One region of the Polaromonas sp. P1_E3 genome, then DNA from elsewhere that is predicted to be linked to it. Evidence: predicted binding sites of a transcription regulator. Region 1 holds the regulator's gene; each other region holds the start of a gene.
The links. The regulator sigma-54, encoded in region 1, starts transcription at its own class of promoters, with help from an activator protein. The targets are predictions, from matches to a motif close to TGGCANGNAANCTGCTTT.
Positions count from the first base shown of each region.

Region 2: AC1D0Z_RS07945 (transglutaminase family protein) is a predicted target of sigma-54. The motif match lies at 1,115-1,132, and genes of this name have one in related genera.
Region 3: AC1D0Z_RS00370 (ammonium transporter) is a predicted target of sigma-54. The motif match lies at 1,223-1,240, and genes of this name have one in related genera.

Region 1 is NZ_JBFUBD010000003.1:79,308-81,575, forward strand. Features, by position in the region: gene lptB (LPS export ABC transporter ATP-binding protein) at 1-11, shown strand, start outside; gene AC1D0Z_RS01485 (RNA polymerase factor sigma-54) at 148-1,683, shown strand; gene AC1D0Z_RS01490 (THUMP domain-containing class I SAM-dependent RNA methyltransferase) at 1,725-2,268, shown strand, end outside.
Region 2 is NZ_JBFUBD010000039.1:5,124-7,391, reverse strand. Features, by position in the region: gene AC1D0Z_RS07945 (transglutaminase family protein) at 1-987, opposite strand, end outside; gene AC1D0Z_RS07940 (DNA internalization-related competence protein ComEC/Rec2) at 1,287-2,268, shown strand, end outside.
Region 3 is NZ_JBFUBD010000001.1:75,379-77,646, reverse strand. Features, by position in the region: gene AC1D0Z_RS00370 (ammonium transporter) at 1-1,176, opposite strand, end outside; gene AC1D0Z_RS00365 (sulfite exporter TauE/SafE family protein) at 1,656-2,268, shown strand, end outside.

The DNA of each region.
Region 1 (2,268 bases):
TCAAGATGTAGAGATGGGCTCCCCCCTGTTGTCGCTCACTTCATGTAGCTCCCTCCCCCCTCGAGGGGGCGGCGCCTGCGGCCCGGCTAAGCCGGTTCCGCGGCCCCTGCTTGAACTCTTTCAGCTCTGTCGTCAGAAATCTTTGAGATGAAGCAAGGGCTGTCACTCCGCGTCTCGCAGCATCTTGCGCTGACGCCCCAGCTGCAGCAGTCGATCCGGCTGTTGCAGCTGTCGACGCTTGAACTGAGCCAGGAGGTCGAGCAGATGCTCGACGAGAACCCGTTTCTGGAAGTGTCGGAAGAGACGGCTGTACGCGAAGAGTTTGGACTGGAACACATCAACACCCCGGTGAGCCAGGACAGCCGCGAGTTTGAATCTGCTACGGATTCAATAGCTGGCGGCGCGGATGAGACAAGCGCTGCAGCCCCGAATGATGCAGAAGTCAGTGCCGAGCCCAAGCTGGAGGAAAGCTGGGAAGGCGATGGCACCGTGGAAACCACTCCCGATGACAGCGAATGGGGCAGTGACGCACCGGCACGCAAAAACAACAATGAAGAGAGCGACGCCGAGGCTTCCGACCTGACCGGCAGCCATGAGTCGCTGCAGGACCACCTGCACCGCCAGTCGCTGAGCCTGCGCCTGTCGGAAGAAGACCGCGCCGCGCTGCATTTCCTTATTGAATCGCTCAACGACGACGGCTACCTTGAAGACAGCCTGGCGTCTCTGGCAGCCGGGCTTGCAAAAGATGACATGGAGCAGGCAGAAGAGCTGGAGCAGCGTTTTGCCATGGCGCTCAAGCTGCTGCACCACATGGAGCCGGCCGGTGTCGGTGCGCGCAACCTGGCCGAATGCCTGTGCCTGCAACTGCTCGATTGCAAGGACTGTGAAGAGACCCGCGCCGCCATTGCCATGTGCAAGCAGCCGATGGAGTTGCTGGCCAAGCGCGACGTGAAGCGCCTGTCGCACCTGTGCGGGTTCCCCGAGGCCGCCATCAAGGGCGCGATTGCCGTCATAGGCCGGCTCGATCCCAAGCCCGGGCGCCGCTTTGTGAATGTGGAGCGCAACCTGATCGTGCCCGACGTCATCGTTGTCAAATCAGGCCGGGGCTTCAAGGTCTCGCTCAACGGCGATGTGATGCCGCGCCTGCGTGTTCATGATATTTACGCCAACGCCCTCAAGCAGCACAAGGGCCAGGGCGGCCAGGCGCTGCAGCAGCGCCTGCAGGAGGCACGCTGGTTCATCAAGAACATCCAGCAGCGCTTTGACACCATCCTGCGCGTGAGCAGCGCGATCGTGGAGCGGCAGAAAAACTTCTTCACCCACGGCGAGCTCGCCATGCGCCCGCTGGTGCTGCGCGAGATCGCCGACGAGCTGGGGCTGCACGAATCGACCATCTCTCGTGTGACCACGGCCAAGTACATGGGCACGCCTTTTGGCACCTTCGAACTCAAGTATTTTTTCGGCTCCGCGCTCGGCACCGAAACCGGCGGCAATGCTTCCAGCACGGCGGTACGCGCGCTTATCAAACAATTCGTTTCATCCGAAAGCCTCAAGAAGCCGCTCAGCGACAATCAGATTTCCGAAATGCTCAAGGAGCAGGGCATTGAATGCGCGCGCCGCACCGTGGCCAAATACCGCGAAGCGCTTCGCATCGCGCCCGCCAACCTGCGCAAATCACTCTAGCCGCCCAATCAGGCCGCGCTGCCCGCCCCTCAAAGCCAGTCATGAATCAACTCCAATTGTTTTTACCGTGCGCCGCAGGCGTTGAAACCCTGCTGGCCACCGAGGTCAAACGTATCACCGGGATCGACGGCAAAGCCTGGCGCGCCGGCGTACAGCTGCAGGCGTCGTGGCGCGACGCACTGCAGCTCAACCTGCACAGCCGCCTGGCCCAGCGCGTGCTGATCGAGTTGCAGCACAACCAGTACCGCAGCGAACAAGACCTCTACAACGCCGCTGCCAACGTGGCCTGGGAAATCTGGTTCACGCCCAAACAAACCTTCAAGGTCGAGATCACCGCCCAGCACAGCCCGCTGCAAAGCCTGAACTTCGCGGCACTCAAAATCAAGGATGCGATCGCCGACCGCTTTCGCGCCAAGTTCGACGATGTGCGGCCCAGCGTCGACACGCGCTGGCCCGACGTACGCATCTATGTGCACCTGACGACCGACACTGTCACCATCTACATCGACACCTCGGGCGAGCCGCTCTTCAAGCGCGGTTGGCGCGAAGACAAGGGCGACGCGCCCCTGAAGGAAACCCTGGCCG
Region 2 (2,268 bases), on a different contig from region 1:
CATGGTGAGGCGCACGTCGCCGGCCGCCAGGTCCTGGTCGACTTTTTCGCCGAGTGCCAGCACCTCCTGCCATTGCTCCTCGGTATAGGGTTTGGTCACGCGTGGTGACTCGTAAATGCGCTGCACCGCCATGTGGTGCTCAAACTCGACTTCGGATTTATCGACGCCGCCTTCGACCGGGGCTGCGCTCGACGGTTCAGGCGTGCAGGCCAGCGGAATGTGACCCTCACCCGCCATCAGGCCGGAGGTTGGATCCAGCCCCACCCAGCCGGCGCCTGGCAGAAAGACTTCGCACCATGCGTGCAGGTCGGTGAAGTCGGCTTCGGCGCCACTGGGCCCATCGATGGACTTGACGTCGGCTTTCAGCTGTATCAGGTAACCAGAGACAAAGCGCGCGGCCAGGCCCATGTGCCGCAGCAGTTGCACCAGCAGCCAGCCGGTGTCGCGGCAGGAGCCGCAAGCCAGGCGCAGGGTTTCTTCGGGCGTCTGCACACCGGGCTCCATGCGGATGGAGTACTTGATGTCCGACTGCAGGCCCTGGTTCAGGCCCACCAGGAAGTCGATGGTGCGTTTGGGCGTGCGGTCGATTTTGTCGAGGTAGCGTTTCAGCAGCGGCGTCACCGGCTGGGTGGCCAGGTAGGGCGCCAGTTCGCGCGCCTGCAATGCGTTGTAGGTAAACGGGAATTCCTCGGCAGCGGGCTCCAGGAAGAAGTCAAACGGGTTGAACACCGCCATTTCCACGACCAGGTCCACTGTGACCTTGAACTCGCGCGTCGGCTCGGGAAACACCAGCCGGGCCTGGTAATTGGCAAACGGGTCCTGCTGCCAGTTGATGAAGTGGCCGGCGGGCTCAACCCTGAGGGAATACGACAGTACCTGTGTGCGGCTGTGCGGCGCAGGCCGCAGGCGGACGACCTGGGGGCCGAGTTTGACCAGACGGTCATATTTGTAATGGGTGATGTGGCTCAGGGCGACGTGGATGGACAAGGCAGCCTCGCTTTTAAAGGAACGGGCGTGTAACCACACCCTCGGAAAATACGCTCAACAGACCGCCACATCTTGCGGTCTCAGGAACGCCGTGTAAACAGCTTACCCGGATTTGACGGCATTTCTGAAAGCAAGAGCTGCGCCACGTGATCTCTTTTTACTCTCCGATGTCTTCCCCCGATACCTCTCATCTCTGGGGGTGTGGGTACGCTGTTTACCGTTGCTGCCTGCTGGCTGCCCCGCTTTCCCGTTAAGCTCAAAGCGGTGAGCGCATAAAAACAAGTCAAAGGGAGGCAGGTTTGAATCGACCTGTATCAGCCGGAGTGCGGCCGCATGCGGCAAGCCCGGGGCCGGTGTTTGCCGGTTTTATCGCAGGTGTTGCCCTGCAGTTGCAGCAGTCCGCGTTGTGGCCGCAGCAGGGTTACGCCGCCCTGGCGCTGCTGGCCGGCACCCTGGCTGGCCTGTACCTGGGCTTTGGCAGGCTGCGCCTTCCTTCGTGGGGCAGGGTGGTTTCGGCATTTGCCCTCGCAGTCTTGCTCGGTATGGGCGTGACAGGCTGGCGGGCCGGCGTATTCCTGTCTGCGGCGCTCAACCCCGCGCTGGAGGGCCGCGATATCGAGGTCACAGGCCAGGTGGTGGCCATGCCGCAACCGGGGGAAGACGGCGTGCGCTTTCGCTTGGCTGTGGAATCTGCCCGGCTCAATGGCAGCGCCGTCGCCTTGCCGTCGCACATCATGCTGGGCTGGTATTCGGGCTTTGCCGGTCGCGAACCCGCCGTGCCGGCGCAGGACGCCGACCCGTTCGAGGTAGCGCTGGCCCTGCAGCGTCAACCGCAAGCCCTGCGCGCCGGCGAACGCTGGCAAATGACGGTTCGGCTCAAGGCGCCGCACGGCAACAGCAACCCTTTTGGTTTTGACTACGAACTCTGGCTGTGGGAGCAGGGCATACAGGCCACCGGCTATGTGCGAACCGGGCCGCGGGACACACCGCCGGCCAAACTCTCCAGCAGCTGGCAACACCCCATAGAGCAGGCCCGGCAAGCCGTACGCGAAGCGATTTTCCAGCGCATCGAAAACCGTCAGCTTGCCGGTGTGATTGCCGCGCTGGTGGTCGGCGACCAGGCCGCCATTGAGCGCGCCGACTGGGATGTGTTCCGTGCCACGGGCGTAGCCCACCTGATGAGTATTTCGGGCCTTCACATCACGATGTTTGCCTGGGCTGCCTCACTGCTGATCGGCGGGCTCTGGCGGCGGTCTGCACGCTTGACGCCGCGGCTGTGCC
Region 3 (2,268 bases), on a different contig from region 1:
GCCAAAGACCAGCGCGGCGCGCGGCGAGACAAAGCCCGCAGCCGGCGTGATGGCGACCAGCCCGGCCACCAGGCCCGAGCAAAGGCCCAGCAACGAGGGACGCCCGCGAACCAGCCACTCGGCCGCCATCCATGAGAGCGCGCCCGCGGCGGCCGCGATGTGCGTGACGGCCATCGCCAGCCCGGCGCGGCCGTCGGACGCCACGGCGGAGCCGGCGTTAAAGCCAAACCAGCCGACCCACAGCATGCCCGCACCGGCCATGGTCAGGCCAAGGTTGAAAGGCGTGAAGGGCTCGCGGCCATATCCGTGGCGCGGCCCGAGCACATAGGCACAGACCAGCCCGGCAATGCCGGCATTGATGTGCACGACCGAGCCGCCGGCGAAGTCCAGTGCGCCCATGCGCGCCAGCCAGCCGTTGGGCTCCCAGACCCAGTGGGCGATGGGCGCGTAGACGACAACGGTCCACAAGGACATGAATACCAGCATCGCGGAAAACCGCATGCGTTCCACAAACGAGCCGACCACCAGAGCGGCCGTGATGATGGCGAAGGTCAGCTGGAACATCGCATACACCGACTCGGGAATGTTGGGGGCGATATGGCTCACCGCCACCTTTTGCGCATCCTTCACATAGTCCAGCCCAGCAAACCAGAGGCGCTCGGGCCCGCCCACGTAGTGGCCGAGCGCACCTTTGCCGGGCGTGAAGGCAATGGAGTAGCCCACCGCAAACCAGAGCAGGCTGACGACAGCACAAATGGCGACGACGCACGACATGACGTTCAGCACGCTCTTCCTGCGCACCATGCCGCCATAAAAGAGTGCAATGCCGGGCAAGGTCATGAGCAGCACCAGGGCGGTGGATGTCATCATCCAGGCGGTGTCTGCGCCATTGAGGGTCTCTGCGCCGACCAGCCCCGGCTGGGTCAGCGGTGCGGGTGCGGGCGTCGAAGCAGGCACAAGAGGAAGCGCAACCGCAGGCGCGGAGGCAGCCACAGGAACAGGAGGGGGTGCGGGAACTGCAGCTGGCGGGACAGATGCGGCGTCCGGGGCGCTGGCAATCACGGCGGGCGGCGTGGCCGTAGGAGACACGGTGGCAGGTGCCGTGGTCTGCGACACGGCCTGCTGGCTTGCCAGGCCCGCGCATAAAAACATACCCAACGCCAGAAATCTGTTCATCCGCATACGGTGCCCGCCTGTTCAGTCAGCCAACAATTGGTAACAACAGGCATAAGTCATGCCAATACCACAGTAGCGCCTGTGATCAAAAATATGTACGGCAAAAGTGCTCAGGCGGGTGGATGTGGGCCCCAAAAACACCCGCAAAATCCGGTGACAGCCCAAAGTCCGGGGCCGGGAAACCCCCAATGCACTGTGACAGTGCGCCAGCTATATTGGATGACTTGCTGACGAGCCTAGCTGCTCGCAACGCGAGGAGCCGAGGAGACACGAGAGAGTCATTAAGAAGTAAACACGCAAAGCGGCATTCCACAAGAGATGCAGCTCTGCAAAAAGCGCCGGCAACCCCGGCGCTTTTTTTTGCCTCCACGCTGATGGGGTTTCCCATTCAAATCTCCTGAAATGCTTGCCCGGCGCGCGCACGCAGCTATTAATTTCATAGCAATTAGCCCATTCAGTGCGATGAGACAATCCGGGCCATGGAATTATTCATCGTCTCGTTGGCCTCCCTGCTCGCCGGTTTTGTGGACTCTATCGTCGGGGGCGGCGGGCTGATTCTGGTGCCGGCCCTGTTTGCGGTTTTTCCCACCACGCATCCGGCCACCCTGTTTGGGGTGAACAAGGGGGCCTCGGTCTGGGGCACGGCAGTGGCCACGGCCCAATATGCCCGCCGCGTGGAGCTTCGCTGGGCGGCGCTGTTGCCGGCAGCGGCCGCCGGGTTTGCCGGCTCGCTGGCGGGCGCCTGGCTGGTCACCGTCATCTCCCCGGGATTTTTGCGCAAGGCCCTGCCCTTTGTGCTGCTGGCCGTGCTGTTCTATACGCTGGCCAGGAAGGAGCTGGGCCGCCACCACACGCCCCGCTTCACCGGCCATGCCGAGACTGCGGCGACCTGCTGCATCGGTCTGGTGCTGGGGTTTTACGACGGTTTTTTCGGTCCGGGCACCGGCAGCTTTTTTGTGTTCCTGTTTGTGCGCTGGCTCGGCTACGACTTCCTGAACGCATCGGCTTCGGCCAAGCTGCTCAACACCGCCACCAACCTCGCAGCCCTGGCGCTCTTTGCCTATAAAGGCCATGTCTGGTGGCATTTCGCCC